Regions from separate parts of the Acinetobacter sp. 161(2023) genome, predicted to be linked through region 2. Evidence: predicted binding sites of a transcription regulator. Region 2 holds the regulator's gene; the other holds the start of a gene.
The links. Region 2 encodes PhoB, which activates phosphate uptake and scavenging genes when phosphate is short. Its sites were predicted from a motif close to TGTCATNAANCTGTCATAA; they were not measured.
Positions count from the first base shown of each region.

Region 1 (16,445 bases), on a different contig from region 2:
TTTTTTTGTTAAAAGAAATAAAACTGTTAAATAAAAACACGTTTCTTCAGAATAGTAATTTTCTGGGTGTAGAAGTTTATCGTATGCTAAAGTTATCTCCCTTTGTAAATTTCTAAATATTTTACATGTATCTTCATGAAACCATTGTTTAAGCGGTTCCTCTTCATCAATACTTTTATTAAAATCAATTGTATGTAAAAAATTATCATTAATATTGGTTAGATTTTCACAAGTAACCAAAGATGCTCTACTTATAATAGTCATAACTGGATTAATATCTATTCCAAATGACTGCAAATTTAATGTATTTGCAATTATATTTGTGATTCCAGTTCCAGCCCAAGGGTCTAAAACAACAGAATTTTGTGAATCTATACTTTCTAGAATAGATTTAACAAAATATTTAGAAAAGCCAGCATAGTAAGGGTACAAACCTGCACCCTCAATTTGCTCATGTGAATTAAGTTTAGCTGTATTTAAATTCATAAATTATACAATCGAATCATCTAAATTTGGCCCTAACCAACGCTTCGCTTCATCAAGTGTCCACCCTTTACGTTTTGCATAATCTTCAAGTTGGTCTTGAGAGATTTTGCCCACGTTAAAATATTCACTTTGTGGATGAGAATAATAGAAACCACTTACCGAAGATGGCGGCATCATTGCAAAGTGTTCAGTCAGTTTGGTGCCGATTTTGTCTGTAGAACCTAACCAGTCAAACAACACTGCTTTTTCAGAGTGCTCTGGGCAAGCTGGGTAACCCGGTGCAGGGCGAATACCGACATATTTCTCTTTGATCAGTTCTTCATTGCTGAGCTGTTCATCAGCTTTATAACCCCAGAACTCTTTACGAATGCGTTCATGTAAGTGTTCGGCAAAAGCTTCAGCAAAACGGTCTGCCAACGACTGTACTAAAATTGCAGAGTAGTCATCACCTTTAGCTTTGTACTCATTTGCCAATTCTTCTGCACCAAAAATCGATACAGTGAATCCGCCCAAGTAGTCCTGTTGCTCACGGTCAGTACGAATGTAATCTGCTAAAGACAAGTTTGGTTTACCTGTGACTTTGTCAGATTGCTGACGTAAATGTTCAAATGTGTGCGTAACATTTTGACCAGCTTCATCAAATACGCTGACAGTGTCTGCATCAGTGCGCTGAGCAGGGAACATACCAAATACAGCACGTGCATCAAAAAGGTTGTTGTCGATAATATCTTTCAACATTGCTTGAGCTTGGTTGTACAAATCTGTTGCAGCTTCACCAACCACTTCATCTTCTAAAATTTTCGGGAACTTACCTGCCAAGCTCCAAGAGATGAAGAATGGTGTCCAGTCAAAATATTCTACAAGTGTTGCAAGTGGGTAATTGGTGAGGACTTTTGTTCCCAAAAGATTTGGTTTGGCAGGAACGTAACTCTCATCAATTTTAAAGCCGTTTTTAACAGACTCTGCATAAGTTAGCTTGGCAGCTTTAGGCTGTTTATTGGCTAAACGCTCACGAATTTTGACATATTCAGCACGGTGCTCTTCAATGAACTTTCCACGCATTTCTTTTGAAAGCAGGGTAGTTGCAACGCCTACAGCACGTGAAGCATCGGCAACATAAATCACCGCATCGTTATGGTACTGAGGATCAATTTTTACTGCTGTGTGTGCTTTCGATGTCGTAGCACCACCGATCAATAAAGGAATGTCAAAGCCTTTACGTTGCATTTCTTTAGCAACAAACACCATTTCATCTAAAGACGGAGTAATAAGACCTGACAACCCGATGATGTCACATTTTTCATCAATCGCAGTTTGCAAGATTTTCTCACAAGGGACCATCACACCAAGGTCAACAATGTCGTAACCATTACAGCCGAGTACAACACCCACAATATTTTTACCAATATCGTGTACGTCGCCTTTAACAGTTGCCATCAGGACTTTACCTTTAGATTGACTACCTGTTTTTTCAGCTTCAATGTACGGGTTGAGCCAAGCCACGGCTTGCTTCATGACACGTGCAGATTTCACAACCTGTGGTAAGAACATTTTGCCCGAACCGAACAGGTCACCGACCACGTTCATGCCATCCATCAAAGCGCCTTCAATCACATCTAATGGACGTTTAGCTTTCAGGCGAGCTTCTTCGGTATCTTCATCAATGTAGGTGGTAATACCTTTGACCAACGCATATTCAAGACGTTTTTCTACAGGTTCGTTACGCCATTCAAGGTTTTCTGCTTCGCGTTGAGCACCACTATGACCACGGAATTTTTCAGCGACTTCAAGTAGTTTTTCGGTCGCAAGTTGACCAGATTCACCTTGGTTCTGGTTTAAAACAACATCTTCAACTGCATCTTTGAGTTCTTTAGGAATATCGTCATAAATGGCCATTTGTCCGGCATTTACAATACCCATAGTCATGCCTTGTTTAATGGCATGGTACAAGAACACAGAGTGAATCGCTTCACGAACAGGCTCATTACCGCGGAATGAGAACGAAACGTTCGATACACCACCAGAAATCATGGCATGTGGTAAGTTTTGTTTAATCCAACCTGTGGCCTCAATAAAATCGACGCCATAGTTATTGTGTTCTTCAATACCTGTTGCTACCGCAAACACGTTCGGATCAAAAATAATATCTTCAGCAGGGAAGCCTACATCGTTAACCAAAACATCATAAGAACGTTTACAGATTTCACGCTTACGTGTAGCAGTGTCGGCCTGACCAGTTTCATCAAAGGCCATCACAATAATCGCAGCACCATATTGGCGACACAAGCGAGCTTTTTCGACAAACTCGTCATAACCTTCTTTTAACGAAATCGAGTTAACAACGGGTTTACCTTGTACGCATTTTAAGCCTGCTTCAATGATTTCCCATTTCGATGAGTCAATCATGATTGGCACACGTGAAATATCTGGCTCAGAGGCTACAAGATTTAAGAAATGTACCATCGCATTTTGCGAATCGAGCATCCCTTCATCCATGTTAATGTCGATAATCTGGGCACCAGCTTCTACTTGTTGCTGTGCAACTTCTAAAGCTTCGGCAAAGTTTTCTTCACGAATAAGACGTAAGAATTTTTTTGAACCCGTAACGTTAGTACGTTCACCCACGTTAACGAATAATGAGTCATCATAAATATTGAATGGTTCTAAACCACTTAAGCGGCAAGCTGGCTTAGTTTCAGGAATTTGACGAGGTGCAATGTCTTTTACAGCATTGGCAATCGCACGAATATGGTCTGGTGTCGTACCACAGCAACCGCCAGTAATATTAATCAAACCACTTTCTGCAAATTCTTTTAAGAAGGCAGCAGTTTGCTCAGGTGTTTCATCATATTCACCAAAAGCGTTTGGTAAGCCAGCATTTGGATGGGCAGAAATGAAAGTATCAGCAACATCAGACACAGTTTTAACGTGAGGACGCATGGCATCTGCACCAAGGGCACAGTTGAAACCAATTGAAAGTAAATCACCATGACGCACAGAGTTCCAGAACGCTTCAGCTGTTTGACCTGTTAAGGTACGACCTGAGGCATCGGTAATGGTCCCTGAAATCATGAGTGGTAATTCATAACCAAGTTGCTTAAAGACTTCTTTCACCGCAAAAATTGCAGCTTTACAGTTTAATGTATCAAAAACGGTTTCAATTAGAAGGATATCTGCACCGCCTTCGATCAGCGCATGAGTTGCCTCAATATAGTTTTCTTTTAGCGCATCAAAGGTAATGTTACGAAAAGCAGGGTCATTTACATTAGGTGAAATTGAACAAGTACGCGATGTTGGACCGAGTACACCCCCTACAAAACGTGGTTTATCTGGAGTTGAATATTTTTCACAAGCTGCTTTGGCTAAACGCGCTGCTTCACGGTTAATCTCGGGAACAAGGTCTTCCATGTGGTAATCAGACATTGAAACACGCGTACCGTTAAAGCTGTTGGTTTCGATAATGTCTGCACCAGCATCAAGGTAAGCCTCATGAATGCCTTGAATGATTTCTGGCTGTGTCAAAACTAAAAGGTCATTGTTACCTTTTAAGTCATGTGCCCAATCAGCAAAACGCTCACCACGGTAGTCGGCTTCTTCCAATTTATGGCGCTGGATCATCGTTCCCATTGCACCATCAATAATCAGAATGCGTTTAGCAAGAAGCGCTTTTAGGGTGGCAAGCGTAGACATAGAAAACCCCGATCTTTTATATGAATTTAAAAATGCGGCGCTATTGTAACAGAATAGCAGCACAATTGATGATCTATGACGACCCACCATTCACCGTAAATTAGTCGTAAAAAAAAGTGTTTTCGAACAAATAGAGACTGTTTTTTCATCAAATATTCATAAAATGATCATGATATTGAAATATTTCATCTCCAATATTCCGTTTTATGACAATTATGCTGTTTAAAAAATAAGCATTCGGGTAATTTTATATATATTTTTGCTTTAAAAATAGTCATAAATAAGGAAGATATAAATTGATTTAAATTATTGTATTTTAATAAAAAAATAAATTGGATTGAGGAAAGGTGCATCAACTGAGGTCAAAATATGAAAAATTGACTTCATCAGGCGCCGCTTTGTCATATAATTGTCATAATTTAATTTAAGAATACAGAGGATTTTTTTATCCTCTTACCGTCTGCATGAATTCTAATCTACCCCCTGTTTCGGATTCAAAACTTGCGGCAAACCTGCAAGTCAAATCGACGAATGTACATGTCCCGACACCTAAGTTTTTTATGCCGGTGTTTCTGACGATTATTGTTGCAACACTTATTTATATTGGATTTCAGGTGAGTGCTGATTTAGCACATGTACCACCTTTGAGTCTTTATTCGGTTATCCTTTTATCTACTGCACTCTTGATTGCTTTAGGCTTTGAGTTTGTAAATGGCTTCCACGATACTGCAAATGCAGTAGCAACAGTGATTTACACCAATGCTTTACCTGCACCAGTTGCAGTCATGTGGGCAGGTTTTTGTAATTTTCTTGGGGTAATGGTTGCAAGCGGCGCAGTCGCTTACGGCATTATTGCATTGTTGCCTGTTGAACTGATTATGAACATGGGTAGCGGTGCAGGTTTCGCAATGGTTTTTGCGCTTCTAATTGCTGCGATTCTCTGGAACTTAGGTACTTGGTTCTTGGGTATTCCTGCTTCTAGTTCTCATACTTTGATTGGTTCAATCTTGGGTGTGGGCATTATGAACCATCTGTTGAGTGCATCGACTGGCGTAACGACCAGCGGTGTTGATATGGATCAGGTGATTAAAGTCGGTAAGGCCTTATTATTTTCGCCTTTAATTGGTTTTGCTTTTGCAGCAATTGTATTCTTGTTGGTTAAAACTGTTTTTAAACGCCAATTAGAATTATTTCAGCCGCCAGAAGGTAATAAACCACCACCAGCAATCATTCGTGCAATTTTAATCTTTACCTGTACAGGTGTAAGTTTTGCACATGGTTCTAATGACGGTCAAAAAGGTATGGGTCTCATCATGCTGATTTTGGTTGGTCTGGTGCCGTTGGCTTATTCATTAAATAAAAACCTTGATACACAACAAGTTCAATCATTCCATCAGCTTTCTTCTCAAACTGCCGTATTTTTGAATCAAAATCAGCCAGAATTAACTGATGAAAAAGCACGTCTTATTCTGACTAAATACATTCAAACTAAACAGAAAACTCCAGAAGTAGTGCCTGCATTGGCAAGCATGACTGACCACTTGGGTGAGCGTGTTTCTAGCTATAGCAACTTAAAAGATATTCCAGAAGCTGCAATTAGCGAAATTCGTAATGACATGTATTTAAGCACCACTTCGTTTAAGCGTTTGGATAAAGCGAATGCATTACCAAAAATGGATCAGTCACAAGAAAAACTTGTGAAAGAATACCGTAGTAGCTTAGATTCATTCTTACAATACATTCCAACTTGGGTGAAAGTAGCAGTTGCTTTGGCACTTGGCTTAGGCACCATGGTGGGTTGGAAACGTATTGTTGTGACTGTAGGTGAGCGTATTGGTAAGCATCATATGACTTATGGTCAGGGGATGTCTGCTGAGCTTGTAGCAATGAGTACAATTGCAGCTGCTGACGGTTTAGGTATGCCTGTTTCAACAACACACGTTTTAAACAGTGCTGTTGCAGGTACTATGGTCGCGAATAGATCAGGCTTAAACTTCAATACAGTTAAAACAATTTTATCTGCATGGGTATTTACACTTCCTGCAACAATCTGTTTATCAGGCGGTTTGTACTGGTTATTCTTGCAGTTTGTATAAAAGCATTTAAAACATTAAAGCCACTGTAAACAGTGGCTTTTTTATTTGTTTCTTTTTAAAGTTCAGTCTATTTTCATGTACATTCAATTATAAATTAACAAGTCGTTATAAGGCGTCAAACAGCTTTAAAAGCTGAGCTTAAACTTTTTATATCAGGATAGATTATGGATGCGGTTCAAATAGATCAGCTAAAACAACAATTTCCACTTATTGAGACACTGCAAGCCTATCAAGAGACATTTTGGTTTACACCTCATCGCTATCCTTTAACACAAGCTTTAGAAAAAGTTGGACTCACAGTAGACGATGTAAGTGACGCGGAAGCAAGGCTAGCGCGTTTCGCACCTTATTTGGCAAAGGTATTTCCTGAAACTCAAGCACAACATGGAAAAATTGAATCAGATATCGTTGAAATTCCGAAAATGCAGCAAGCACTTTCTTCAACAGAACAAGTGCAACTGAGTGGAGCATTCTGGCTAAAAAAAGATAGTCATTTACCTATTTCAGGTTCAATTAAAGCGCGTGGTGGTATTTATGAAGTCTTAGCTCACGCTGAAAAATTGGCAATTGAGGCAGGGCTTCTCAAGTTGGAAGACGATTACAGTAAGTTAGATCAAGATTCATTTCGCACGTTTTTTTCTAAGTACCAAATTGCAGTGGGTTCGACAGGTAACCTAGGGCTTTCGATTGGCATTATGAGCGCTAAACTGGGTTTTAGAGTCACAGTTCATATGTCTGCCGATGCCAGACAATGGAAGAAGGACAAACTGCGTTCATTGGGCGTCAATGTTGTGGAATATGCCAGTGACTATGGCGTAGCGGTTGAAGAGGGAAGAAAAGCCGCAGAGCAAGATCCACACTGCTTTTTTATTGATGATGAAAACTCAAAAACATTATTTTTAGGCTATGCCGTTGCAGGAATACGCTTAAAACAGCAATTTGAGCAAAAACAAATTACAGTCGATGCAGAACATCCATTATTTGTTTATTTGCCGTGTGGCGTGGGTGGTGGCCCTGGTGGGGTGAGTTTTGGGTTGAAATTGGCTTTTGGTGAGCATGTACATTGTATTTTTGCTGAACCCACACATTCGCCTTGCATGTTACTTGGTGTCCACACAGGCTTGCATGATCAGATTTCAGTAAATGACATTGGCATTGATAACGTTACAGCCGCAGATGGGCTTGCAGTAGGTCGTGCTTCAGGTTTTGTGGGGCGTGCTATGCAACAGCTAATTGATGGCTATTACACTATTCATGATGAACGTTTGTATGAACTAATAGCACTTTTAAATCAAACTGAAAATATTCAGCTTGAGCCTTCTGCGGTGGCAGGAATGATGGGACCATATTATGTTCAGACGAGTTCTGATTATTTGGCATTACATCAACTATCAGCCGAGAAATTAAAACAGGCAACCCATGTGGTATGGGCGACAGGAGGTGGTATGGTGCCGTCTGACGAAATGCAAAAATATCTATCACACTTTCAAAATAAATAAACACAGAAAAAAGCCCAATTCTAGAATTGGGCTTCAATCAAATTACTTTTTAGATGATTTTCCAAAAGGTAGTTTTTCAGTTGCAAAGCCATAGATTGCAGCAAAAGGCAGGGCTGTACGAGCCAAATAAGCAACACGCCACAATCCGCCGTGGTTGGCACCTTCCATCATCAACTCTAGAGGGTGATCGAGTATGGTTTCAGGGTTCGCGACAGAAGATCCATTTCTTAAGTCATGAATCCAAAGTGCTGCCATAATCGCATTGGTGGTTTCTGGACTAAATGCTTCTACATCAAAAATTTCCGCGCCATTAAAAGCAGCTTTAAGGAGTGGGTTTTTAGTGACCGAATGAGTTGTGGTAGACGGAGCAATATTAATGCTTACATGTTGGCCTTGATGACGGGCAAGAGTTGCACGCCATTGCTGAATACGTTTTGCCAATGCGTAGTTTGGCCCTTGTTCAACGACCAGACAGTCTGCAATACCATAACTTTTACCATTTTCGCTGGTAATTAAATCTTGATACGGCGCTTGGAAGAAACGTTTGAGCGAGAGAGCAGAAACCCCTTTTGCCGCCATTTTTTGTAGCTGTGAACGAGATTTAAATTTCTCTTGAGCAGCCTCTGCAACCTCTTTGGGTACTGCGTAGACGTCGGTTGGAGTACACATAAACATTAAGCTTGTCTCAGGTTTATGTTCACTCACATATTGCATAATACTGTCCATCGCCATTGAGACACGGACATGTTTTTCCCCATCTAAATAAGCAATAGCTGCTAAATCTAACTTTTGTGGAAATTGAACTAACCACTGCGCAATTTCTGGTAATTGAGTTAATAAATTAGCACCTAATTTATCTCTTAATTCGGAGGCTTTTGCTGATGGGTCAACTGATTCAATCGTAGGTGCAATAAGCGTCGCATTTCCTTGCTGAATTGTATGTAAAATTTTGCCCCAAACTCGTGGGTTCGGCAAATCTACGGCAACAATATTCGCTTTCCACTTTGCTAACCAAGGTAAGGGGCCAGCTTCTGATGCTGCACCAAACAGGACCATGGTGCGGTCAGATAAATCAAACCATTCAGGATGAGTAGCAGCCTCACGTAAAGCCTTTGCATGGCTTGGTTCAATAATGCCTGTATTTTCCCATTTTTGAATTTGGTCAAGTAAGCTTTGTCCGTTCAGTTTTTGTCCTTTATATGGAACATACCATTCTGGTACAGCTTCACTTTCGCCTTTAAACCTTACTGTATTTAAAGGTGTCGAAGAGGTGATGTGAAGCGCATCTTTTAAAAGATAGTGCTTACCATCGCGAAAATAGTCAAAAAGATGATGAGCCTTATGCAATCCCTGTTTTGCAATGGTAATTGGATTGTTGTTATTAGAAAGTCCATGTTGAACAAGTGATTTAAAGTAAGTTGGATAATTTTTACGCCAGTTTTTTTCAGTCAAAATCTGTTGAGCAGTTTTATTATCTACAATAGATAAAGCTTCAGACAAAATCTCTTGGCCTGTGCGAGAGGTACTTTGTTTTTTTGTTGAAGCGTGTACTGGGAATTGTAGACCTTCGTCTGGACTCTGGCTGGACATAACATATCTCACTTGTACGGTAGTATTAATATACAGGTGTATACATTATCTATGCCAATTAAAAGAAACGAGTGGCAATAACTGACAAAATGAAAATTAAATTATTTTTGTGACAGAGATTGTTTGAGTGGATATTTATGATAATTTGATCTCATTTTCACCCCATTTTTTTTCACATTTTTAGAACATTTTTATAGACTTACGTTACATAAATGATTATTTTGTATGAAGCAAATACATCAGTTTTAAGCTGAAGATAAAATGTTCAAAATGTATCAATAAAAAAGATACGATGATGAGTAAAAACTAGACTTTTTTATTAAAAGATAAGAAAAGTCGGATGGAATAAGAAAGAATTGGGGTGAAACTAGATGGAAGACAACATAAGATTGTCTTTTAAAAATTTTGGGGATATGGTGATTTTTTTGCACCATAATTTTCTAGTTTCATCCCATCTATTTTTGGGTTGGAATCCACCATTTTCGAACTCACTTTATCATTCAATTAAACTCTATTTCTTTAACGTAACTTCAAAATTACTTTAAAAGAAACTATCTCTAACAACGGCCTTTCTTGGCTTGGCCTGGTGGACAAAAGTCTCCGGGATGATTGTGATAAGGTGAATCTGGATCAATCACAATACTACCTTCCCGTGTATGAACTGCACAGGCTGATAATGACATTGTGAAAATTGCTGCTATACAGAGAAATAATGCTTTCATCATGTTCTCACTTTTTTATCATTCTCCTTTGTACTATAGAAATATATTGACTATTTTTCGATCTACTTTTCGTTAAAAATATATTTACTAATTCCAATTAAAAGAAACTAATCAGATCTTAAAATTGTTCGAAAGCCAACATGGGTTGCTGCTAAATCAAAGTCTTGCGGATAACGACTACTGTTTCGATAACGTGAACAATAATTTTGAGCACACAGAAAAGATCCGCCTTTAATTACATATTGTGTACTCGCAATTTGTTGTTGTCTTAAATCAGAATAATTTCCCATATGTTGGTCATGAGCCCCTTGATAAGGAGAGGATGTCCACTCCCATACATTTCCAATCGTATCAAATAGTTTGAAATCGTTTGGCATAAAACATCCAACGGGTGCTACATCTTTAAAGTGATCTTGATTTAGGTTTTGAAAAGGGAAGTCGCCTTGCCAATAATTTGCTTGTGGATGTTGGTGTTCATCGGTAGGAGCTTGATGTAAGGGCGTATCAGTTTTTGAATTGGCCTTAGCTGCATATTCCCATTCTAGTTCCGTTGGTAAGTCATGTCCGAGCCAGACTGCATAATGTTCAGCATCGTTTTTACTTACATATCGCACAGGCTCATTTGGATTAGCTACAGCACCATTACTGCCATTTGGCGTTTTCCATGTATAACCTGATTTTAGCTGCCACCATTGCTGTGGATGATGAGGGTCTGGTGAGAAAACAGCAGCCTGCTTTTGTTTTTCGGCATCGGTAATATAGCCTGTTGCTTTCACGAAACTTGCAAATTGAGCAACGGTAACTTCAGTCTGATCAATCCAGAATCCTTTGACTTCTCGTTGTTTCTTTCCAAAATTCAGTTCATCGGGATAGGCTTTCTCAGAACCAAAATTAAAATGCCCATCGGCAATTAAAACCATTCCAGCTGTAGGCTGTTTGAGCCAACCTTGGGGTAGTCCAGAGTAGTTTTTACACTTTTCAATAGAACCTAGGTCAGCTAAAGATGTTGGCTGTTGAGGCGAGGGTGCTGATTCAGAAACTTGTGAAGATTGGCTACAGCCCGTCATAAAAGACAGGCTGATTGTGGTAACTAAAAATAGTTTTAATCTCATTTGGCGTTATATTCCTGAACACCATTTTTCTCAGTATATTTTTGATAGACTGATAACAGCTCTTGTACTTTTGCTGGGTAAAGCTGAGCAACATTGTGATTTTCTCCACGATCAGTGGCAATGTTATACAACTCCCAAGTTCCTGTACCTAATTCAGGACGTCCTTGAACTGCAATTTTCCATTCTCCTTGTTTGGCATATTTACTGCCATGTAATTCATCGGCAAAACTAAAATTTGTAGGGCGAATGGTAGTGGTTTTATTTTCAAGTAAAGGTTTCCATGAAATACCTGATGGCGTATTAATGGTACGGCCATTGTATTGGCCTTGAGGTAATGGAATATGAGCGTATTCTAGTAAAGTTGGGAAAACATCGAGTACTGATGCAAAACTGTGGTTGGTTTCTTCTGCTTTTTTCTGGTTCGGTAATTTCACAATAGCAGGCGCTGTGGTTGCACCTTCGCCAGCGGTATCTTTCCATAAATGAAAAGGTGCCGCGCTGACCTCGGCCCAACGTGGTCCAATATAGTGATACGAAGTCGGTGTACCCACATTTGCTACAGAGTTATCAAAACCAGATTCACTGCCATATCCACCACGAATAAAACCTTCGGCACCATTGTCTGAAACAAAGAAAATTAAGGTATTGTCATAAAGATTATTTTGTTTGAGGTATTGAATAATTCGGCCCACATTGGCATCGAGATTTTCTACCATACCTGCATAGATTTCCATTTTACGGGCTTCTAGTGCTTTTTGTTCGGCTGTTAATTCATTCCATTTTCCATATTTTTGTGGAGCATTTTGAGTTGCAATCGGTTCGGCTGCTTCAAAGTTTGCCGGGATAATACCAAGCTGTTTTTGGCGTGCGATACGCGCATTACGAATTGCATCGTAACCAACATCGTAAACTCCACGGTATTTTTCACGGTATTCAGCAGGTGCCTGAATTGGCCAGTGAGGCGCCGTATAGGCAGCATAAGCAAAGAACGGTTTGCCACTATTTTTGCCTGAGTCTAAGTAGCTCAGTAATTTATCGGTAAAATAATTTGTCGAGAAAAAGTCATCAGGCAAAGCTGAAACAGGAATAACTTGACCATCTTCTGTATAAGTTGAATTTCGCTTGAAGGCACTTGGGGCTTGCTTAAAGTGATGATCTAGACCTTGTAATAAGGTAAACGAATGATCAAAACCTTTTGCGTGTGCATTTGTTTCAGGAGTTAGCCCTAAATGCCATTTACCGCTGATGTACGTGCGGTAACCATTATCTTTAAGTACTTGAGCGATGGATAGAGAACGGTCATTTAAATATCCCTCGTAGCCTGGTTGTCCTTTCAAATGTTCTGGTGTGAGTTCAGCCATTGCCCCAATGCCCGCTAAATGGTGATCAGTACCAGAAATGAGTTGAGAGCGTGTTGGAGAACAGGTCGGGGCAGTATGATAATCCGTTAAAAGGCGACCTTCTTGAGCCAAACTATCAATATGAGGGGTGTGAATTTCACCACCAAAAGCCCCTAAGTCTGAATAGCCTAAGTCATCAGCCATAATAAATAAAATATTCGGTTGCTTAGGCGTGCTTACGACATTTTCTTGATTATCGTTGTCATTACATGCAGCCAAAGATAAGCTAAATAAAGCAATGGAAAGGCTAGATAAAATTGCTTTGTACTTCATTGTATCATCTGAATTATTAAAAGAATTGGCAAGAGTTTAATCAGATGGTTTTTGCAATCAAAACAAAGAAATGATCAAAGATAATCAGAAAAAAGACTGAGAATTTATAGTAATAAACAAATGAGAAAAAAAGAAAAGCCCACAAGGGGCCATTCTTTAATTTATTTTGTTTAGAAAGGAAGGCGAGTAAGTTGGTCTAAGAAATGCGGAATAACTTTTGGTTCAAGTAAAATTGTTACGATGACACCATAAGCTGCACCCCACAAATGCGCACTATGGTTGATATGACTATTGCCGCGTTTACCAGCCCAAATGCTGTACGCTATATATAAAATTGCAAAAATAATAGCGGGTACAGGAATGAAAAATACGAAAATCAGCTTCCATGGCTGAAATAGAATATAAGCAAATAAAACAGCCGAAACAGCACCCGAAGCACCTAGACTGGCCCAATTCGCATCATTTTTATGTTGTAGGTAGCTTGGTAAAATTGCGAAAATTAAACCACCTAAATAGAACAACACAAAACCCATGTCATAAAAATATTGGCGATAAAAACTTTCAATAATACTGCCAAAGAAGAATAGGGTAATCATATTGAAAAGTAGATGTGTTCCATCGGCATGGATAAAGCCATGGGTAATGAAGCGATCAATTTGTCCACGTTGCATTGCAGGTGGCCAAAAAATCAGCCGGTTCATCACGTTTTGGTTGCTAAAAGCAATTAAAGAGATAATGACCGTAATAATAATAAGAGTAACTGTATGGTTAAATGGCAAATGCAACATAAGAAATATTTAAAAAATGATCAATACTGGTTCAATAATGCCATTAAAAACTTAAGTTGAAACCCTGTTGTGTATAAATCCGACAAATTTAGTTGATTTTTTTTAAATCCACCTCATCTTCGGTTAATATAAAGGCATCAGCTTGAGGAATATTGTTATGTCGACTGAGAACACCAACACTGCTGTTGCAGAAGAAATTCCAAACCTTTTGATTACACCATCTGCACAAGAGTATTTGCACGATTTATTAACGAAGCAAAATACTCCGGGAATTGGCGTTCGAGTTTTTGTTGAACATCCGGGTACGCCACGTGCAGAATGTTGCATGGCATATAGTGCGCCAGAAGAAGTGATCCCAACGGATTATAAACAGGACTATCCTGATTTTCCTGCCTATATTGATGCACCATCTATTCCTTATCTTTTAGATGCTGTAATTGATTACAACAAAGACCGTTTTGGTGGTCAGCTTACTTTCCGTGCACCAAATTCTAAGGTTCCACGTGTTGGTCCAGATGCATCAATTGAAGAACGTATTACTTACATTCTTCAAGCAGAAATTAACCCAGGTCTTGCAGGGCATGGCGGAAATTGTAGCTTGGTAGAAGTACAAGATGATGCAGAACATGGTTTAACCGCTGTATTGAAATTTGGTGGTGGTTGCCAAGGCTGTTCTGCAATTGACGTGACCTTGAAACAGGGCGTTGAAACTACATTAAGAGAGCAAATTCCTGAGCTTCAACGTGTGGTTGACCAAACTGACCATACGCAAGCTGAAGGTGCTTATTTCAAATAATCAAATTATTTGAAAAGTGACATAAAAAAGCCTCGCAATGAGGTTTTTTTATTATTCAATATAAATAATGATAATTATTATCAATATCATTTGTAATTTTATTTAGATTTGTTACAATGCCGAACTTAAAATGAGAGATGTTTAATAAATCAATATATTGGGAATACTTATGTCGAAGCGTATTATCCAGTCAGTGCTTTCTGTTTCAGTACTGGCAAGTATGATGTCTATGGCTTATGCTGCACAAAATGAGCAAGAACAAGCTGAACAAGCATTAGAAAAGCCTGCTGAACCTGTGAAATTGGAAACAATTTTCGTAACAGCTGAAGAGCAAGTGAAGCAATCGCTCGGTGTATCGGTTATTACCAAAGAAGATTTAGAAAAACTACCAGTTCGTAATGATATTTCTGACTATGTACGTCGTATGCCGGGTGTTAATTTAACAGGCAATAGCGCAACGGGGCAGCGTGGTAATAATAGACAAATTGATATTCGTGGAATGGGTCCAGAAAATACGCTTATTTTAGTGGATGGAAAACCAATTAACTCTCGTAATTCAGTTCGTTATGGCTGGAAAGGAGAGCGTGATACACGAGGTGATTCAAACTGGGTACCAGCCGAAGCAATCGAATCAATTGAAGTTTTACGTGGACCAGCCGCAGCTCGTTATGGTTCGGGTGCAGCAGGTGGTGTAGTCAACATCATTACTAAAAAAGTGACGAATGAAACCCATGGCTCAGTAGAGTTTTATACTTCACAACCTGAAGACTCAAAAGAAGGTTCATCAAATCGTGTTGGTTTTAACGTAAGTGGACCACTGATTAAAGATGTTTTGTCATATCGTTTATATGGTAATTACAATAAAACAGAAGCTGACGATGTCGATATTAATAAATCAATAGGCAGTAACGCAGCTGGCCGTGAAGGCGTTAAAAATAAAGATATTTCAGGACGTTTAGCTTGGCAAGCAACAGACCAACAAACTGTCTTGCTCGATGTCTCTTCTAGCAAACAAGGTAATATTTATTCTGGTGATTCTCAGTTAAATGCAAATGCTGAAGCCGATGCGATTCTTTCGGAACTTATTGGTAAAGAAACCAATACCATGTATCGCGATAGCTATGCGCTAACGCATGAAGGGGATTGGTCTTGGGGTAAGAGTAAGTTAGTTGCTCAATATGATAAAACTCACAACAAACGTCTTCCTGAAGGTCTGGGTGGTAGCACAGAAGGAAAAATTAATAATCTGGATAACAAAGTCACTTCACGCTTAGAGACTCTTCGTTTAAATGGTGAAGCCAATATTCCTTTTGAATATTATGTACCACACGTATTAACACTCGGTACTGAATGGGTTGAGGACAGATTTAAAGACAATGTTTCAACAAATCAGGGTACAGACAGCAGCGGTTCAGGTTATGGCGATCAATTAGCTAAAAGCAATCGCAGTAAAATGGAATCACGTATTGCTTCTGCGTATATCGAAGATAACTTAAAACTTACCGACAGCACCGATGCCGTATTAGGTTTGCGTTTCGATGATCACAGCAAATCTGGTTCTAACTGGAGCCCAAGCTTAAACGTTACTCAACGACTCAATGATTATTTCACTTTAAAAGGTGGGGTAGCAAAAGCTTATAAAGCTCCAAACATGTATCAAAATGCCGAAGGATACTTACTCAGTACGAACGGCAATGGTTGCCCAGCCAATATTGAGTCACGTTGCTTGTTGCAAGGTAATGGTGATTTAAAACCAGAAACTTCGGTAAACAAAGAGCTTGGTATCCAGTTCCAAAAAGACATCGTGAATGCGAGCTTAACGTGGTTCCGTAACGACTATAAAGATAAGATTGTGGCTGGTACAAATGTTGTTGGAACAGTTGATGGTTCAAGCACCAATGCAAATACAGGAGCTGTAACTAATACCAAGTGGAATATCTTACGCTGGGAAAATACGCCTAAAGCATTAATTCAAGGTTTTGAAGGAAGTCTG
Region 1 covers NZ_JAZEYD010000013.1:63,819-80,263, reverse strand. The annotation lists gene WA249_RS13640 (DNA methyltransferase) at 1-486, opposite strand, end outside; gene metH (methionine synthase) at 490-4,176, opposite strand; gene WA249_RS13630 (inorganic phosphate transporter) at 4,641-6,272, shown strand; gene WA249_RS13625 (D-serine ammonia-lyase) at 6,437-7,771, shown strand; gene WA249_RS13620 (hypothetical protein) at 7,814-9,361, opposite strand; gene WA249_RS13615 (hypothetical protein) at 9,919-10,083, opposite strand; gene WA249_RS13610 (SUMF1/EgtB/PvdO family nonheme iron enzyme) at 10,191-11,195, opposite strand; gene WA249_RS13605 (arylsulfatase) at 11,192-12,868, opposite strand; gene WA249_RS13600 (rhomboid family intramembrane serine protease) at 13,039-13,656, opposite strand; gene nfuA (Fe-S biogenesis protein NfuA) at 13,814-14,452, shown strand; gene WA249_RS13590 (TonB-dependent siderophore receptor) at 14,622-16,445, shown strand, end outside.
Region 1: WA249_RS13630 (inorganic phosphate transporter) is a predicted target of PhoB. The motif match lies at 4,576-4,594, and genes of this name have one in related genera.

Region 2 (16,445 bases):
GTTTGCCTTGAAACTATTTCAACGCCTCGGCAATGAAATTAATTTAAGTTTTGAGAAAAAGCATAAAGTCATTATTGATCGCTTTGGACGCTATCCTCATCGAAATACCATTCTCGGGCGTGTTTCCACTCCAGAGGAAAGCGAATTTTTATTAGAACCGAACAGTAGTTTTTAAAACTTCTTAATTTTTAATACTGAGTCATTTATTTTTTAATGCTCAGCTGGGAGTTCATCATGAAATATCTCTCTCTTTGTTTAGCCTTAGGCACTGCCTTAACTTTAACTGCGTGTGCAACGACTCCAAGTAAACCAAAAACCTTTGATCAGCTTGGCCAGTTTTCAGCATATCCTCTAAATGCCCAAACGTTCCGTATTAGTTTTCAAGCCGACCCAAATATGAGTTATGGCAGAGCTGAAGAAATTACCTTGGTGAAAGCAGCACAAACGACGATACAAAAAGGTTTCCGCTTTTTTAAAGTGCAAAATGATCCAAGTAATCAGAGCCAGAAACCGCCACGTCAGGCTGTGGTTTATCCATCAGCTCCAAGCTTTTACCCATATGGTTATGGTCGTCGCTACCCAGGTTTCTGGCATGATCCGTTCTATGATTACCCACAAGTGGTCAATATCGACCCTGTTCAAGTGTCGTATACTATTGAATGTTATCGGGATCAAAAGCAGGCTCCACAGGATGCTTTTGATGCAACCTTGATCTTGAAGTCAATCGGACAAAAATATGGATTGAGTCCGACAGGAGAGCTGTTGCCACCGCCTGAGCCTCCAGTAAAACAAAAATGAACAGGATAAATTTATGAACATGGCAGAAGAAGTTCACCACGTGCCCAGTCTTAAACGTAGCAAATATTTTGCTACTCTGGCGCTTATTATTGTCGTTGTGCTGTGGATTGCACTGATGGTGGCTGATCGTTTTCTGCCAGAGTACACAAGTTTTATTCATATTTTAATGTTAGGGGCAGAAGCCGGTGTAGTCGGTGGTTTAGCCGACTGGTACGCGATTACCGTTCTATTTCGGAACCCATTTGGTAAGCTTCCGATCCCTAAGTTTTTACGCGACCACACCGAAATTATTCCGCGCAACAAGGCTCGCATTGCAGAGTCAATGGGACGTTTTGTGCAGGAGAATTTCCTATCGCCTCAAGTGGTCGAACGTAGCTTAGAAAAAACTGACTTAAGCCTCGCAATTGGTCAATGGTTAGCAAGCCCACAAAACAATACGCAAGTGGTGCAGCTCATTCAGCAAACCGTACCGAAAATTTTTGAGTTTGTTAGCCAAGATCAAATTGCCAATTTTGTGCAAAACAATAGTGTGCAATGGGTACGTAATACTGAAGTCAATAAACTCGCAAGTGAAATGCTACGCGCGGTATTGGAAAATGACTTCCACCAAGACGTTTTACAGCGTGGACTCGATATCGCCCATGATTGGGTGGTACAAAACCCAGACAAAACCCGTGAATTAACCCGAAAAATGTTTAAAGCGCTTGGTGTCTGGTCACTTGCAAAAGGTGCAAGCTGGATTGGTATTGATGTTCAACAACGTACCATCGACTCACTCGTTGAAAAAGTAGAATCGATGCTGGCAGATGATGAGCATCCATGGCGACAAGAAATTGAAACCATTGCCCACTCTCTCATGCTTGAGCTGGCAAAACCAGACAGCGTTGCTAGCCAACGTCTCAACAGCGGTAAAGATGCCCTTCTCGATAGTCCACAAGTCCTAAATTTCATCAGTGGTGCTGTTACGATTTTGTGTAATGCCATTAAAGAAGATTTAATGAAAGAAGACTCTGGCATTGCAATGAATCTTAGAGCTGCTATTCAGCAACTAGGTGAAAACCTTGTTCAAAATGCTAAAGTACGTGAAGTGCTAAACAAAGAAATGACAGGTCTTGCGCTGAATTTTACAGATCAATATAGCCATAAAATCATCCGCTATGTCAGCGAACGCATTCATGAATGGGATTCGCGCGAAATGATTGGAAAAATTGAAAATGAAGTCGGTGGTGACTTACATATGATTCGAGTAAATGGCGTTGTAGTCGGTGCATTTATTGGTTTAACACTCGGTGTAATCCGGGCAGTGATTGAATCAATTTTATAACTTTAAATATTTTTAATAAGAGAACAATATGCTACAGCTGCAGTCAAAATTGGCCACTCAAGGCGTGACTATTTTTAGCACCATGACGGCAATGGCACATCGTCTAGGTGCACTCAACCTGTCACAAGGCTTTCCAGATTTTCCGGCGCCACAGGCCTTACTGGAAGCCCTATCTCAGGCGACTTTAGCTGGGCATAATCAATACCCACCCGGGGATGGTATTCTCGGTTTACGCGAGCAACTCGCTTTACAATTTCAGCAGCGTGAGCAACTTCAACTTGACCCTGTAACGCAAATCACGATTACTCCTGGCGCGACCATTGCAATTTTTTGTGCCATACAGGCCTGCATCAATGCAGGTGATGAAGTCATTATTTTTGACCCAAGTTATGACAGCTATGGCCCTTCTGTGCAGTTAGCAGGTGGTAAAGCAGTTCATATTGCACTTGAAGCACCTGACTTTAAGGTGAACTGGCAGCAAGTTAAAGATTTGATTAATGACAAAACCCGTATGATTGTGGTGAATACCCCCCATAATCCAACAGGTACCATCTGGGCAAAACAGGATTGGTTAGAGCTTATTGCACTGATTCAAGATAAAAACATTGTGGTTTTATCCGATGAAGTCTATGAACACTTAGTCTTTGATAATCAACAACACTTTAGTGCTTTACATTTTCCAGAGCTCAGAGAGCGTAGTTTTGTGATTGGGTCTTTTGGGAAAACCTTTCATGTGACCGGCTGGAAAACAGGTTATTGCGTCGCTTCACCTGAGTTAATGCGTTTATTCCGCCAGATTTACCAATATGCGAACTTCTGTGGCACGACACCTTGTCAGATTGCTCTAGCGCAATATATGCAACAACATCCAGAACATATTCAAGAGCTTTCGCAGTTTTATCAAACTAAGCGAGATCGATTTAATCAGGCGATTCACCATAGCCGTTTCTTGCTAAAACCGTCTCAAGGTACGTATTTTCAAAACCTTGATTACAGTCAAATTAGACCCGACTTAAACGATGTTGAAATGTGCCAGTTTCTTGCCGAGCAACATAAAATTGTGGCTATTCCTGTTTCAGTTTTCTACCAGCAAGCGCCCGAGTCTTTACGCCTCATTCGTTTCTGCTTTGCTAAAAATGATGAGACATTGCAAAAAGCAGGAGAAATCTTGAATGAATGTTAATAAATTTAGCCACTTAGCACAGTAAAAACACTACAAGTTATTCGCTCCAACTATGCTAAGTTGAATGTCTGCCCCGCTCATCAAAGAGATGGGCGATGGAGAACACATGCCACCAAGACAGTCTTTAATTCACCAGCAAAATCTATGGAAAACATTTTTCGTTTTCTTGCTCCCCCTCATTGCAACCAATATTTTGCAAAACTTGTCGGGGACGATTAACACTATCTTCGTTGGCCAAATGATGGGAGTTGATGCGATTGCTGCCGTCTCAGTTTTTTTCCCTATTTTATTCTTGCTCCTTGCTTTTATTATCGGGATTTCAACGGGTACTACTGTTTTAGTAGGGCAAGCGTGGGGCGCGCAAAATATTGAAAAAGTCCAAAGTGTGGTGGGTTCTACCCTCTTTATGACACTGATTGGTGGGGTAATTACTGCGATTATCGGCGTGTTTTTTGCCCACGACATTTTAGAGTTATTGGGTACTGACCCCAAGGTAATGCATCTGGCTTTGCCTTATGTGCAATGGATGCTGGCGGGTAGCCCGCTTCTGTTTGTTTATATTATCTATACTTCAATTTTACGTGGTGTGGGTGACAGTACCACGCCTTTACTTGCATTGGCTTTAACCAGTGTAATTGGCTTAGTGATTACCCCGATATTGCTTAAAGGTTATTTTGGCTTACCAGCTCTGGGAATTATTGCTCCAGCAATTGCAACGATCACGGGTTATGTTGCTATCTTAATTTTTCTGGCAATTTATCTGAACAAGAAAAATCATCCACTTCGGCCGAATCGTCAGCTTCTGCAACATATCCGTCACAATCCAGAACTAAGCAAAATCATTTTGCGCTTAGGCGTTCCAACCGGCATTCAAATGATTACCACCTCAATGGCTGGCTTGGTTATTGTTGGGTTGGTTAACCATTACGGTTCACATGCTACAGCAGCGTATGGTGCAGTGAATCAGGTGCTCAATTACATCCAGTTCCCTGCCTTGTCGATCTCAATTGCAGCTTCAATTTTTGCAGCACAAGCGATTGGTGCAGGCAAATCAGATCTGTTAGCACGAGTAACCCGCACAGCTTTGGGAATGAACTTTTTATTTACAGGTACCTTAATTGCACTTGGCTATCTATTTTCAAAATATTTAATGGCTTTGTTCATTACCGACCCAACTGTGGTGGTGTTAGGGCAGCAACTTTTATTTATTGTACTTTGGGCAATTTTATTCTTTGGTGCAGGTGCCATTTTTGCATCGATCATGCGTGCCAGTGGAACCGTGACTGTCCCAATGCTACTTAATATTTCTGCTATTTTATTTATTGAAATTCCATGTGCTTACTGGTTTAGCTCAATGTGGGGGCTTAAAGGAATCTGGGTTGCCTATGCCTTGGCATTTGTGAGTTTATGTATTATTCAAGGGCTCTATTACCAATTCATCTGGAAGAAAAAGAAGATCAAAGTTCTTATTTAGAACTAATAAATTCTTATAAAAAAAGCCATCATTTGATGGCTTTTTTTGACTTTAAAATTATTTCATTAACTTGGTCACAATGGTAGAAGCACGTTGATACCCAGTTGGGAACAAACGCTGGAATGCATCAAGAATTTTTGCGTCACTACCAATCAATAAACGACGTTTATTTTTTAATACAGCTTGTAGAATTTGACGAGCTGCTTCTTCAGGTGGAGTACGTAGTAGCTTGTCAAAGTTTTGGATCGATTTCGTCGGGTCCATACCCAAACTATTCAAGCTATCACTCATTTTTGCAGATTTAGCAATATTGGTGCGGATTCCACCCGGATGTACACACAAAGAGCTTACGCCACTTTTTTCAATATCTAACTCTTGGCGCAATGACTCGGTAAAACCACGCACAGCAAATTTAGTCGCGTTATAAGCAGATTGAGTTGGTTGAGCGGTTAAACCAAATAGGCTTGAAATATTAATAATATGGCCATCTTGAGTTTGCTTAATGAAAGGTAAGAACTCTTTCGTTCCGTACACCACACCCCAGAAGTTAATCCCAACGATCCACTCTAAATCTTCGTAGGTCGCACCTTCGACAGTTGAACCTAGAGCGACGCCAGCGTTGTTGAAAATCAGGTTAACTGATCCATGATCTTGAACAGTTTCTTGGGCCCACTGCTTTACCGCTTCACGATCAGACACATCAAGCTTTTTAGTGGTAACAGTAATCGTGCTATACGGTTTTAAAAGCTCAACGGTTTGCTGTAATCCCTTCTCATTAATATCACTCAACGAAAGATGGCAGCCCTGTTTTGCCAAAAGAATTGCTAACTGTTGCCCAATGCCAGAACCCGCGCCCGTAATTGCAGCGACTTTGTTTTTAAAATTTTTCATTGTCCATCCTTTGTTTTTCGATATTTGCACAACCGGTTCATTGCATGTGCAGCTTAGACATCTTTAATATAATTTTGACAATATCCATTGTCAATATAGTACACTGTAATTTCAGATAGAATGGCACAATTCTGCTGAGGGCTTTATCATAGTAAGCATATTTGGCCAAAACCTATAAATTAGGAAACCAATCTTTAGGAAACGACTTATTTATGGCGACTAACGACTCAACCAGTAAAAAGAAAACAAAAAGTGTGAGTAAAGAACGTCAGTTCAAAGGGTTATCTCTATCTGAACGTAAAGAGGCACGCCGAGAAAAACTGATTGAAGCGGGTATCGCGACTTACGGAACGCTCGGTTTTTTTTCCGTGACGGTCAAAGATGTCTGCCAAGAGGCAAAACTCACAGAACGCTATTTTTATGAATCATTTAAGAAGAGTGAAGATTTATTTCAAACCATCTTTTTAAAAATGATTGAAGAATTACAGCAAAACTTAATGCAGGCCGTGATTAAAGCGACGCCCGATCCAGAAAAAATGGTCGATGCGGGATTACGAGCACTACTGACGACATTAAAAGAAGACCCAAGATTGGCTCGTATTGTCTATGTTGACGCAGTTTTGGTACAAGAGTTACATAATCAAGCCACCATTCAAGAAACACTTGCGCAATTTGATCGCATGATTCAAGCCTTTGTTATGCTGACCATGCCGCAAATTCAACACCATGAAAATGAGCTCTCTTTAATCGCAACTGGATTAAATGGATATGTCACTCAAATTGCGATTCGATGGGTCATGGGAGGGTTTGAACAGTCGCTTGAGCAGGTTTTAACCGCATGCCGTATCGTTTTCTTATCTTTATTAGCGCAAGTTTCAAAATAATATTAAAGTTTTTTGACAGCCATAAATGTGCAAAACCAGTTAAGCTACTTCATTGATAAGCTATTGAATGATTTTAAGAAAAATAAAGTCTTCATGTCATAATTTGGTCATACCTTTGCCTTAGTTTTGTCACAAATTATTGCTAAATTTAATTTTATAGACTTTTCTGCAATGAAATTGTCATAATTAATCTTTGTAATAAGCCTGTCATAACTACAAAACGGTTCACCGTTAAATCTATAGGATATTGCGCTGTGAAAGATGACTATATTTTAATTGTCGATGATGAGCTTCCTATTCGTGAAATGATCCATACTTCTTTGGACATGGCAGGCTTTCAGTGTTTACAGGCAGAAGATGCCAAACAGGCTCATCAAATTATCGTCGACCAACGTCCGGCGCTTATCTTGCTTGATTGGATGTTACCTGGAGGCGTAAGTGGTGTCGATTTATGTCGCCGCTTAAAACGAGATGAAAATCTATCAGAAATTCCAGTCATTATGTTGACTGCCCGCGGAGAAGAAGACCATAAAGTACAAGGTCTTGACGCAGGTGCTGATGACTACATGACTAAGCCTTTCTCAACACGTGAACTGGTTTCTCGTATTAAGGCAGTTTTGCGTCGTGCTAATGCATTAAGTGGCGAAAAAACTATTGATGCCAATGGTTTAATTCTTGATCCTGTAAGCCAGCGTGTTAGCTTTGGCAACAATATTTTAGAAATGGGTCCAACTGAATATCGCTTACTTGCGTTTTTTATGACCCATCCAGAGCGTGCATATACGCGTGCCCAGTTGCTCGATCAGGTGTGGGGCGGTAATGTATATATCGAAGACCGCACTATCGATGTGCACATTCGCCGTTTGCGTAAAGTTTTAGAACCGTTTGGTGTTGACCGATTTGTTCAGACTGTGCGTGGAACTGGCTACCGTTTCTCAACACGCGCAGATTTAGCCGCAGGTTAACCAAGATTTATGTATGAACCCTACCCCGTCCCCGAACAGGTACGTGAACAAAAACTTTCCCGCTACAGTAGTTTATGGACGTTTGCCAAACAAGATTTACGGCTTTTATTATTTTTTCTAATTATTGCTGGTTTAGTCGGTTTAGGCCTTGGGTATTTCTGGAGCTGTATTTTTATCGCCTTCGTGGTGTTTTTTACACTCCAGTTGCGTTCTTTATATCTGGTCAATGACTGGATTGCGAATAAGCCTTATGACGTTCCTCCAAATCTTAATGGGATTTGGGGGGCATTATTATTTAATGTTTACCGCGCTCAGCGCCAAGAACGAATTGTTCAAGCCGAAATGGTCGGTTTAATTGACCGAGCACAGTCTTCATTAGTTGCACTTGCTGAAGCCGTTGTTTTAATTGATGACCAACATCAAATCGAATGGTGGAACCCTGCTGCTGAACGTTTGCTAGGGATCAGCCCCCTCGACCGCGGCCGAAATCTATTAACGATTTTACGTCAGCCGACCTTTATTGAATATTTTAACAATATTGATCAGGCACCCGACGGGATTAAACTTCACTCAAATTTTGATGATGACCGCTATGTACAGGTCAAACTCACACGGTTTGGTGGAGAAAGTCGCTTATTGGTGGCTTACGACGTGACTCGTATGCACAACCTTGAACAAATGCGTAAAGACTTCGTCGATAATATTTCTCACGAACTTCGTACGCCATTAACTGTACTGAGTGGTTATATCGAAACGTTTACAGATCAGGAAGATATTAGTCCGCGCTGGAAACGTGCCTTTGATCAGATGCAGTCACAAACCAAGCGCATGAATGCGTTGGTGAATGATTTACTGCTGTTATCAAATTTAGAAAATAATAAAAAAGTTGCAAAAAATCAGATTATTGAAATGCCTAGCTTAATGAATCAACTCTTTGATGATGCTCAGGCCTACAATGCTGATTATGGACACACGCTTAATTTACACATTGATAGCCACTGTGACCTGATTGGTTCTGACATGGAAATCGCCAGCGCGTTTAGTAACTTAATTACCAATGCCATCAAATACACACCAAAAGGTGGAACTATTACGATTGGCTGGCATGATGATGGTGAACATGCTTACTTTAGCGTACAAGACACAGGCATCGGGATTAACCCCAAACATTTACCACGTTTAACTGAGCGCTTCTATCGTGTTGACAGCGACCGTAGTCGCCAAACAGGTGGTACAGGTTTAGGTCTTGCGATTGTAAAACACGTGCTGATGCAACATGGTGCTTATTTAGATGTGCAATCTAAAGAAAATGAAGGTTCAACCTTTACCGTAGTTTTTCCGAAAGAAAGACTATATAACATGGCTTAAAAAGTATTCATTTCACACAAAGGGTGGATATTAAATAGACGCAGTGAAAGATACTTAGCCATTTTTATATATAAGTTATTATGGACATAATTTGATTTTTTTGTCATTGATAAAATCAGATACTATTTATAATTAACCGATATAATTTATTTAATAAATCACATTTTTCTCTCATATCTATTTCATAGATCAGAATTTATGAAATAGATATACTAACTGTACTTTAAAAAATAAGACCACCCAATTTATACAATATATATAATCAATGTCATTGATAATTTAAAAACAGTTAAAATAAAAAATACTATTTTAAATTAACAATTCAACAATTTTAAAAATCACTTTCATTTTTAAATAAAATTAGTATTATTAAATCGCTACAAAAAACTTAACCCATAAGAACAGCTAACATAATAATTAAGCGAGGCTTAAATGACTATTAACCCTGTAGAAATAATATCGAAGAATGCAGAAATAACTGATTGCTTTATTCTTGGTTTGAAAAATGGAGAATCATTAAAAGTAAAAGTTCTTCATATTGATAAAGATCAACAGACTATTCTTGTATCAATTCGAGTATTCATAGAAGGTGAATCAATTGGACTAATCTCTTTTGATAAAATTAAATCACTTGAGCCAATCGAAGAAGAACCTTATATAGAAACTATTGATGATCAATTAAGACGCATCCCTATGGGCAAGTATTTAATGGTTTGGGGACATTTTGGTGGTTCAATAAATCAACGTTGCGAACAGGGAGAACTTAAAAGTATTGATTGGAACCAACGTACAATACTGTTGCGCAGCAGAGTTTATAAAGATCGAGAAGATACTGTGAACATTGATAAAATTGATTATATAGATGAGTCACGAGAAGGCTCAGGAGCATTAGGCTCAGCTGTAGCCCCAGACTGGAATAAAGGTGCTGATGGAAAATGGCGCAAAAATGGACGTGAATACGAAGGCTGATTTTACTGCAGTTTTCCCTAAAGAAAGACTGTATAACATGACCTAAAGTCACCTCCTTTTAAATAAAAAGCCGACTAACGAAAAGTCGGCTTTTTATTTAAACCAATTTACTTAGAAGTCGAGCAATACGACTTACTTTGGTTTTTCTCTATTACATTTAAAAACTTAGTGGCAAAAGTATTGCTCTGGCGTAATGCATCGCGATGATCTCCGCCATCAATCGTTTGATAGATGGTTGGTTTTTTTAATTTACATAGCTGCTGGTAATAAGCAGATGTCCCTCTAGGGTCGACTAAATGATCTTTAGAACCTTGAACAATCATTAATGGCACGGTAGGCACCAGATTTTCAATGGACTGTTGTTTTAGATAAGCCAAAAGAGGTTTTAAATCAGCATCAGATCGAAATATGCTAGAAGGAGATTTCTTCAAATCAGATTGAAGTTCAGATAAACAACGACTGCGCCCTTGAGTCAGTACTGCGTTCATTTCTGGACTGACTAAATTTTCAGGAACAATACTTGGTTCTGCTGCTTGTGCTCCTAATAACACAATCGGGAAAAATGCTGCCACACTAGGTTCTGGGTTTGGATTACTCCGCACATATTCTGCGATGCCCTCATATTGATAGCCACCTGGCGCAAGAGCAATTGCCCCTTTTAAATCCAGTTCAGGCGCATCTTTTTGACCATAGGCAGACACTGCAATTGCCGCAGCCCCGCCTTGACTATGTCCCATCACCAACCACTGTTTATTAAAACTCTTGGGCTTAAGCAAATGTAATGCACGCACTGCATCGACCACCGTATGCAATTGGCTCTTTGCATTCATATAGGGATGCCCACCCGGTGTACCTAAGCCCTGATAATCAGGTGCAACAACTGCATAGCCACGTGCAAGCCAACCATCTAAAGCTTTAGAAGCAACTTCTTGATATGAATGAACTGGCCCACCAACATAATCACCCGAAGGTGCACAGGTGTCAGCAACTCCAGTCGTACCATGCGCCCAAGCGAGTATAGGCCAGCCATTTTTTGGAGGTGTTCCTTTCGGTAATAAAATAAAAGCCGATGCAACAATAGGTTCGCCCTGAATACCTCGACTACGATAATTTATTAACAAACGCTGATCGGCGTGAGGAAATAAATTCGTTACATCTTGCTGTGCTATAGACAGTATTGAACCCGGTTTGTCGCTCACAATTTGCTTACCCAAATCTGTAATTGGAGCAGCCATAGCAGAGCCAGACACCAAACAAGCGCTGCTAAATAAAATTTTTAAAAGAAAATTACTTTTTCTAATCAAGGGATTACTCCTCTATTATTTACAATACATCTATTCAAATAATTAATTTATAAAATATAAATTACCATAAAAACTTCTATATTTATATTCACCTCAAAATAATTTACATTTATATATAGCTACTTAAAATCTAATTAAAATATATTTTAAAGAAATGTATTATAAATATCGTTGCAAAAATTAATCAAATTTCAATAATAAAAAATATATGCTGATATTTTCTTCATTACTATAGCGATTAAAATGTCAAAACAATATAAATTTATACCCTACCTGATTTGCCTTATTCTTGGTTCTCTCCCCATCCATAGTTTTGCAGACGTACAGGTATATGGTTCTGGTGGGCCAGCACCCGCAATGTCAGAAGCAGCCAAACAATTCACCAATAAAACGGGTATAGCAGTCTATGTAACGTCTGGACCTACTTCTCAATGGTCTGACCAAGCGAAACTAGATGCCGATGTTATATATAGTGGTTCCGAAGCCATGATGTCGGATTTTGAAAATGCTTTTTCTGAGCAAATTATAAAAGACTCGGTAGAACCTTTGTATTTACGTCCCGCAGCTATTTTAGTACGCAAAGGAAATCCTAAAAATATTAAAGGATTTAAAGATCTAGCTAAATCTGGCGTTAAAGTTTTAGTTACTCACGGTGCAGGTCAGGTAGGTATGTGGGAGGATATTGCTGGTAGATCAGGCAATATTCAATTAACCAAATCTGTTCGAAAAAATATTGCCACCTATGCAGCCAATACGGGTATTGCCAAGAAAAACTGGGAAGAAAATAGTAGCTATGATGCTTGGTTAGTTTTTAATATTTGGGGAGTTAGTAACCCAGATGTTGGGCAAATTATACCTATTGAACCAGAGCTGGTGGTCTATCGTGATACAGGTGTTGCCTTAACCATACATAGTTTAAAAGACGCTGAAGCTAAACGTTTTGTAGAGTTCTTATCGTCTCAGCAAGGTAATGCTATTTTCAAAAAATCTGGTTGGACTAAATAGTTAAAAAAGGAATTAAGGTCATTTTATTCTCTTATTAAATATTTATAGGGAATTAAAAATTTATTTACTAGCAAACAGTATATTTAAAAATATAATTAATTAGAGAAATATAAATAAAAAAAGAGAGCAAATGCTCTCTTTTAAAATCTTATTTATGAGTTAAATCGTGTGGCCCATGCGCTCGCCCATTACAACCACAGACTCAGCTTTAAAACGTCGTTCCCATTCGATCTTATCTTTTTCAAATAAAATAACTGCGGTAGAACCTAAATAAAAACGTCCAAGCTCAGCACCTTTCTCTAGCTTTAACTGATGATGCTGTAATTCAATACGACCTGAAGGTTTCACTTTACCTGTCGCCACAGTTTCAATACCAGCAACAATCATTGCACCCACTAACACAACAGCCATACGGCCAAGTTCAGTATCGAACAAACACACCATGCGTTCATTACGGGCAAATAGTCCCGGTACATTTTCAGCAGTCACCTGATTTACCGAAAATAGCTCACCCGGTACATACAAAGTTTCAGTTAATGTACCTGCAAACGGCATATGTACACGGTGGTAATCGCGTGGAGATAGATAGACTGTCGCGAACTCGCCTTCTTGAAATGGCTGAGCAAGTTGTGGGTCACCAATGAGTTTCTCTACAGAGAAGCTTTGGCCTTTTGCTTGAAATACTTCACCCGCAGTAATTTTACCAATCTGAGAAATAGCACCATCGGCAGGTGACACAATGCTATCTGCATTTTCGTCAACGAGACGCACGCCATCTTTTAAAGCACGAGTAAAAAAGTCATTAAAAGATTTATATTTTAGTGCGTTGCCTTGTTCAGCAATCGATAAATCAATCCCATATTTGGTTTTAAATGCATGAATAACAGCAGTTTTCACAACTGGATTTTCACTCGCAGCAACTTTACCTACCACACGGCTCAATTGATGCTGTGGTACAAGGTTTTGTGCCTTAATAAATAATTCTTTTTTTAATCGAGATGTGAAACTCACGACGGTGATTCTCCAGTAATAATAGGACTATCGAGGCGATTGCCCCATTCACTCCACGCACCATCATAGGCTTTGGCTTCCCAGCCCAAGAGCCTAGCCAAAATATAGGCCAAACCAGAACGGTGATGTGACTGGCAGTACACAACTACAGGTTGCTGTAAATCGAACCCAAGTTGTTCAAGGCGCTGCCGCGTGCGTTCAAGCGGATGCAATTTTAGATGATTTTGACGATTAAGTGCAGTACTCCATTCAAAATGGAGCGCATTTGGAATGTGACCGCCGCGTCGCGCTGCTAAACGGACCCCACTATATTCATCACTCGTTCGACAATCCCACAATTGAATATTTTCTTGCTCGACTTGTTTACGTAGTTCTTCATAGTTCACACGGAACTGAGCAGCATGCGATAAATCAATTTGGATTAAATCATCAACCTTCGGAAGTTTTTCAATTTCGGTAGTAGTCGGCAGTCCCGCTCCTAACCATGCATGGATACCGCCATTAATTAAACTGGTACGGGTAAATCCTAAGCAATGCAAATTCCAGATTAAACGTCCAGCCCATGCTCCGCCTTCATCGTCATAGACCACAACATGATGATTAGGTGAAATATTCAATTTTTCAATCAGTGCTTGTAAACCTGCTTCATCTGGCAAAATGCCAGTGGCTTCTTCGTGTTGAGACACTAACCATTTAGGTTGTAAGTGAATAGCATGCGGAATATGAAGTTGCTCATAAACAGAAGCACGGCTCAAATCTACAATGCGAATATATTCATTGCCTAGATAAGGCACTAATTCTTCTGCTTCTATTAATAAATCGAGTTTAAAATCCGGGAGTGTCATCGTCATGGTTTCTTTTTATACCAGCTTAATTTCATATTAGCATAAGCTTATATCTAACAAACTCTGATTTTCTGCAACTCTTTAGCAGAAAATCAGATATCAGCATTCTTACTTTTAAAAACACAAAATAGCGAAACTACTTTTACTTAAACCGCTTCTTCAAGTTCTTCGATTTCAAAAACCTGACGTAAATAAGCCAGGAAGGTATCGTTATCGGTCATGGTTTTACCTGGACTATCAGAAATTTTTGCAACCGACTGACCATTACATTCGACTAGTTTCAACACAATATTGAGCGGCTTTTGGCCCATATCATTAGTCAAATTAGTTCCAATACCAAAACTCACCTGAAAACGATCTTTAAAGTATTGATGTAATTCCCATGCTTTTGGCAAATTAAGACCATCGCTAAAAGTCAGCATCTTGGTTTTAGTATCAATTTTTAATTTACGATAATGCGCATAAGCCTTATCGCCCCATTCGTAAGGGTCACCACTGTCATGGCGTAAGCCATCAAAGAGTTTCGCGAAATACAAGTCAAAATCTCTGAGGAAAGCGTCCATACCAACAACGTCAGTTAGGGCAATTCCTAAATCGCCACGATATTCTTGAACCCACGTCTCTAAAGCAGCTTTTTGAAAGTCACGCAGTCGTACATCAAGTGCCTGAAAAGCTTGTAGGAATTCATGAGCCATGGTCCCAATTGGCGTAATGTTTAGCTCTTTTGCAAGCAGGACATTACTTGTACCACGGAACACATTTGGTACTGTTTTATGAAAGGCTGCCACAACATGTTTTTGCCATACGAAGCTATAACGGCGACGCGTACCAAAATCAGAAACTAAGAATGGCGGGTCATTCGGTTTTTGTGTTTTTTCATATTGCTGAACCAATTCAAGCTTGGCTTTTAAACGGCGCTCGCCCTCAGCCCATACGTCATCGTTTTTAATACGGCTAAAATAAAGTTCATTTACAATTGCCAATACAAAAATTTCAAACATCATGGCTTGGACCATCGGACCTTCAATATGAATATCCAAACGACCTTCCGCATCGATACTAGCTCGAATAAAGCGTCGCTTCAGTTGAAACAGTTCTAAGTAATCAACAAAATCACTTTTTATAAAGCGTAATTTACGCAAATATTGAAGCTCGTCTTCTTTATATTTTAGACTACACAAATAGTCGAGTTGCTCGTTTAAATCATCCAAAATATCTACTAGTGGATAGACAGTATCTTCTAAATTTCTACAGCGGAAATGATAGACACTATGGGTTTGCGGGAATTTATGCAAAACCACTTGTAACATCGTAAATTTGTACAAGTCTGTATCTAGTAAAGAATGGATAATTGGAGACATAGTCAATGATTATTCGCTTGCTTCTTAGCATTAAAGCATATTTTTATAAATCAATTGCGAGCTTTTAGACCATTGTTGCAATTCCATGAAATTTCCTTTTAAAAATCATTTAATTTAAATTCTGCTAAACTAAATCAATTCAATTAATTGCAGAAATTTGCTTTAACTATGCGCGCTTTAATACAACGAGTTCTTGAAGCCAAAGTGGTGGTTGACGGTGAGACTACCGGTGAAATCCAACACGGACTACTGGTTTTTTTAGGCATCGGCCGTGATGACACTTTAGCAATTGGCCAGAAGCTTATTGATAAGATTTTGAAATATCGTATCTTTGATGACGAACAAGGCAAAATGGACTGGAATGTCTCTCAAGCAAATGGTGGAGTCCTGCTTGTTTCACAATTTACTCTAATGGCCCAAACGCAAAAAGGTTTACGTCCAGATTTTGGTCCAGCCATGCCTCCATCAGATGCCAAAGCGTTATATGAGCAGCTGGTTGAATATGCCCATTCTCAATTTGAAAAAGTACAAACTGGGATATTTGCTGCTGATATGAAGGTTCATCTCATTAATGATGGTCCAGTGACGTTTAACTTAGAAGTCGAAGCATAGATATAAAAAAACTCCCATTTGGGAGTTTTTTTATATCTGGCGATTAGCGACCAGTTTTCTCTTTAATAAAAGCACGTGCTTGACGTACTTTCTCTTTAACTGGTTTTGGCAACTTAGGTGGAATGAGTCTAGCCACTTGGTTAAACCAAACGAGTAGGCTGAAGTCTCCTTCCATCTTAATACTGCCATTTTGCATGCCTGTCATAAATGCAGTTGGGTCACCTTTAATCAAAGTTTTCACACCCTGTTCACTATCTGCAAACTGCAAGATAAAGTCAGCTTTTTCAGGTGCGCCAGCAACAGTGTCGATCTGCCCATTATTAATAATGATCTGACGTGCAACACCTAAATCCGTACCAATTTGAATACGGAAAGCGCGATCATGAATCAATTCAATAAACTTAGGGCTAGTACGTGCCAATTGCTTCATACGCAGCACTAAACCTGCTAC
Region 2 covers NZ_JAZEYD010000004.1:147,971-164,415, forward strand. The annotation lists gene WA249_RS05090 (DUF924 family protein) at 1-175, shown strand, start outside; gene WA249_RS05095 (CC0125/CC1285 family lipoprotein) at 235-798, shown strand; gene WA249_RS05100 (DUF445 domain-containing protein) at 812-2,122, shown strand; gene WA249_RS05105 (pyridoxal phosphate-dependent aminotransferase) at 2,151-3,305, shown strand; gene WA249_RS05110 (MATE family efflux transporter) at 3,412-4,779, shown strand; gene WA249_RS05115 (SDR family NAD(P)-dependent oxidoreductase) at 4,837-5,670, opposite strand; gene WA249_RS05120 (TetR/AcrR family transcriptional regulator) at 5,883-6,554, shown strand; gene phoB (phosphate regulon transcriptional regulator PhoB) at 6,809-7,519, shown strand; gene phoR (phosphate regulon sensor histidine kinase PhoR) at 7,529-8,887, shown strand; partial or broken gene WA249_RS18940 (hypothetical protein) at 9,810-9,902, shown strand; gene WA249_RS05140 (alpha/beta fold hydrolase) at 9,964-11,160, opposite strand; gene WA249_RS05145 (AcfC family putative adhesin) at 11,404-12,165, shown strand; gene asd (archaetidylserine decarboxylase) at 12,325-13,176, opposite strand; gene WA249_RS05155 (sulfurtransferase) at 13,173-14,021, opposite strand; gene pncB (nicotinate phosphoribosyltransferase) at 14,168-15,382, opposite strand; gene dtd (D-aminoacyl-tRNA deacylase) at 15,551-15,994, shown strand; gene WA249_RS05170 (hypothetical protein) at 16,038-16,445, opposite strand, start outside.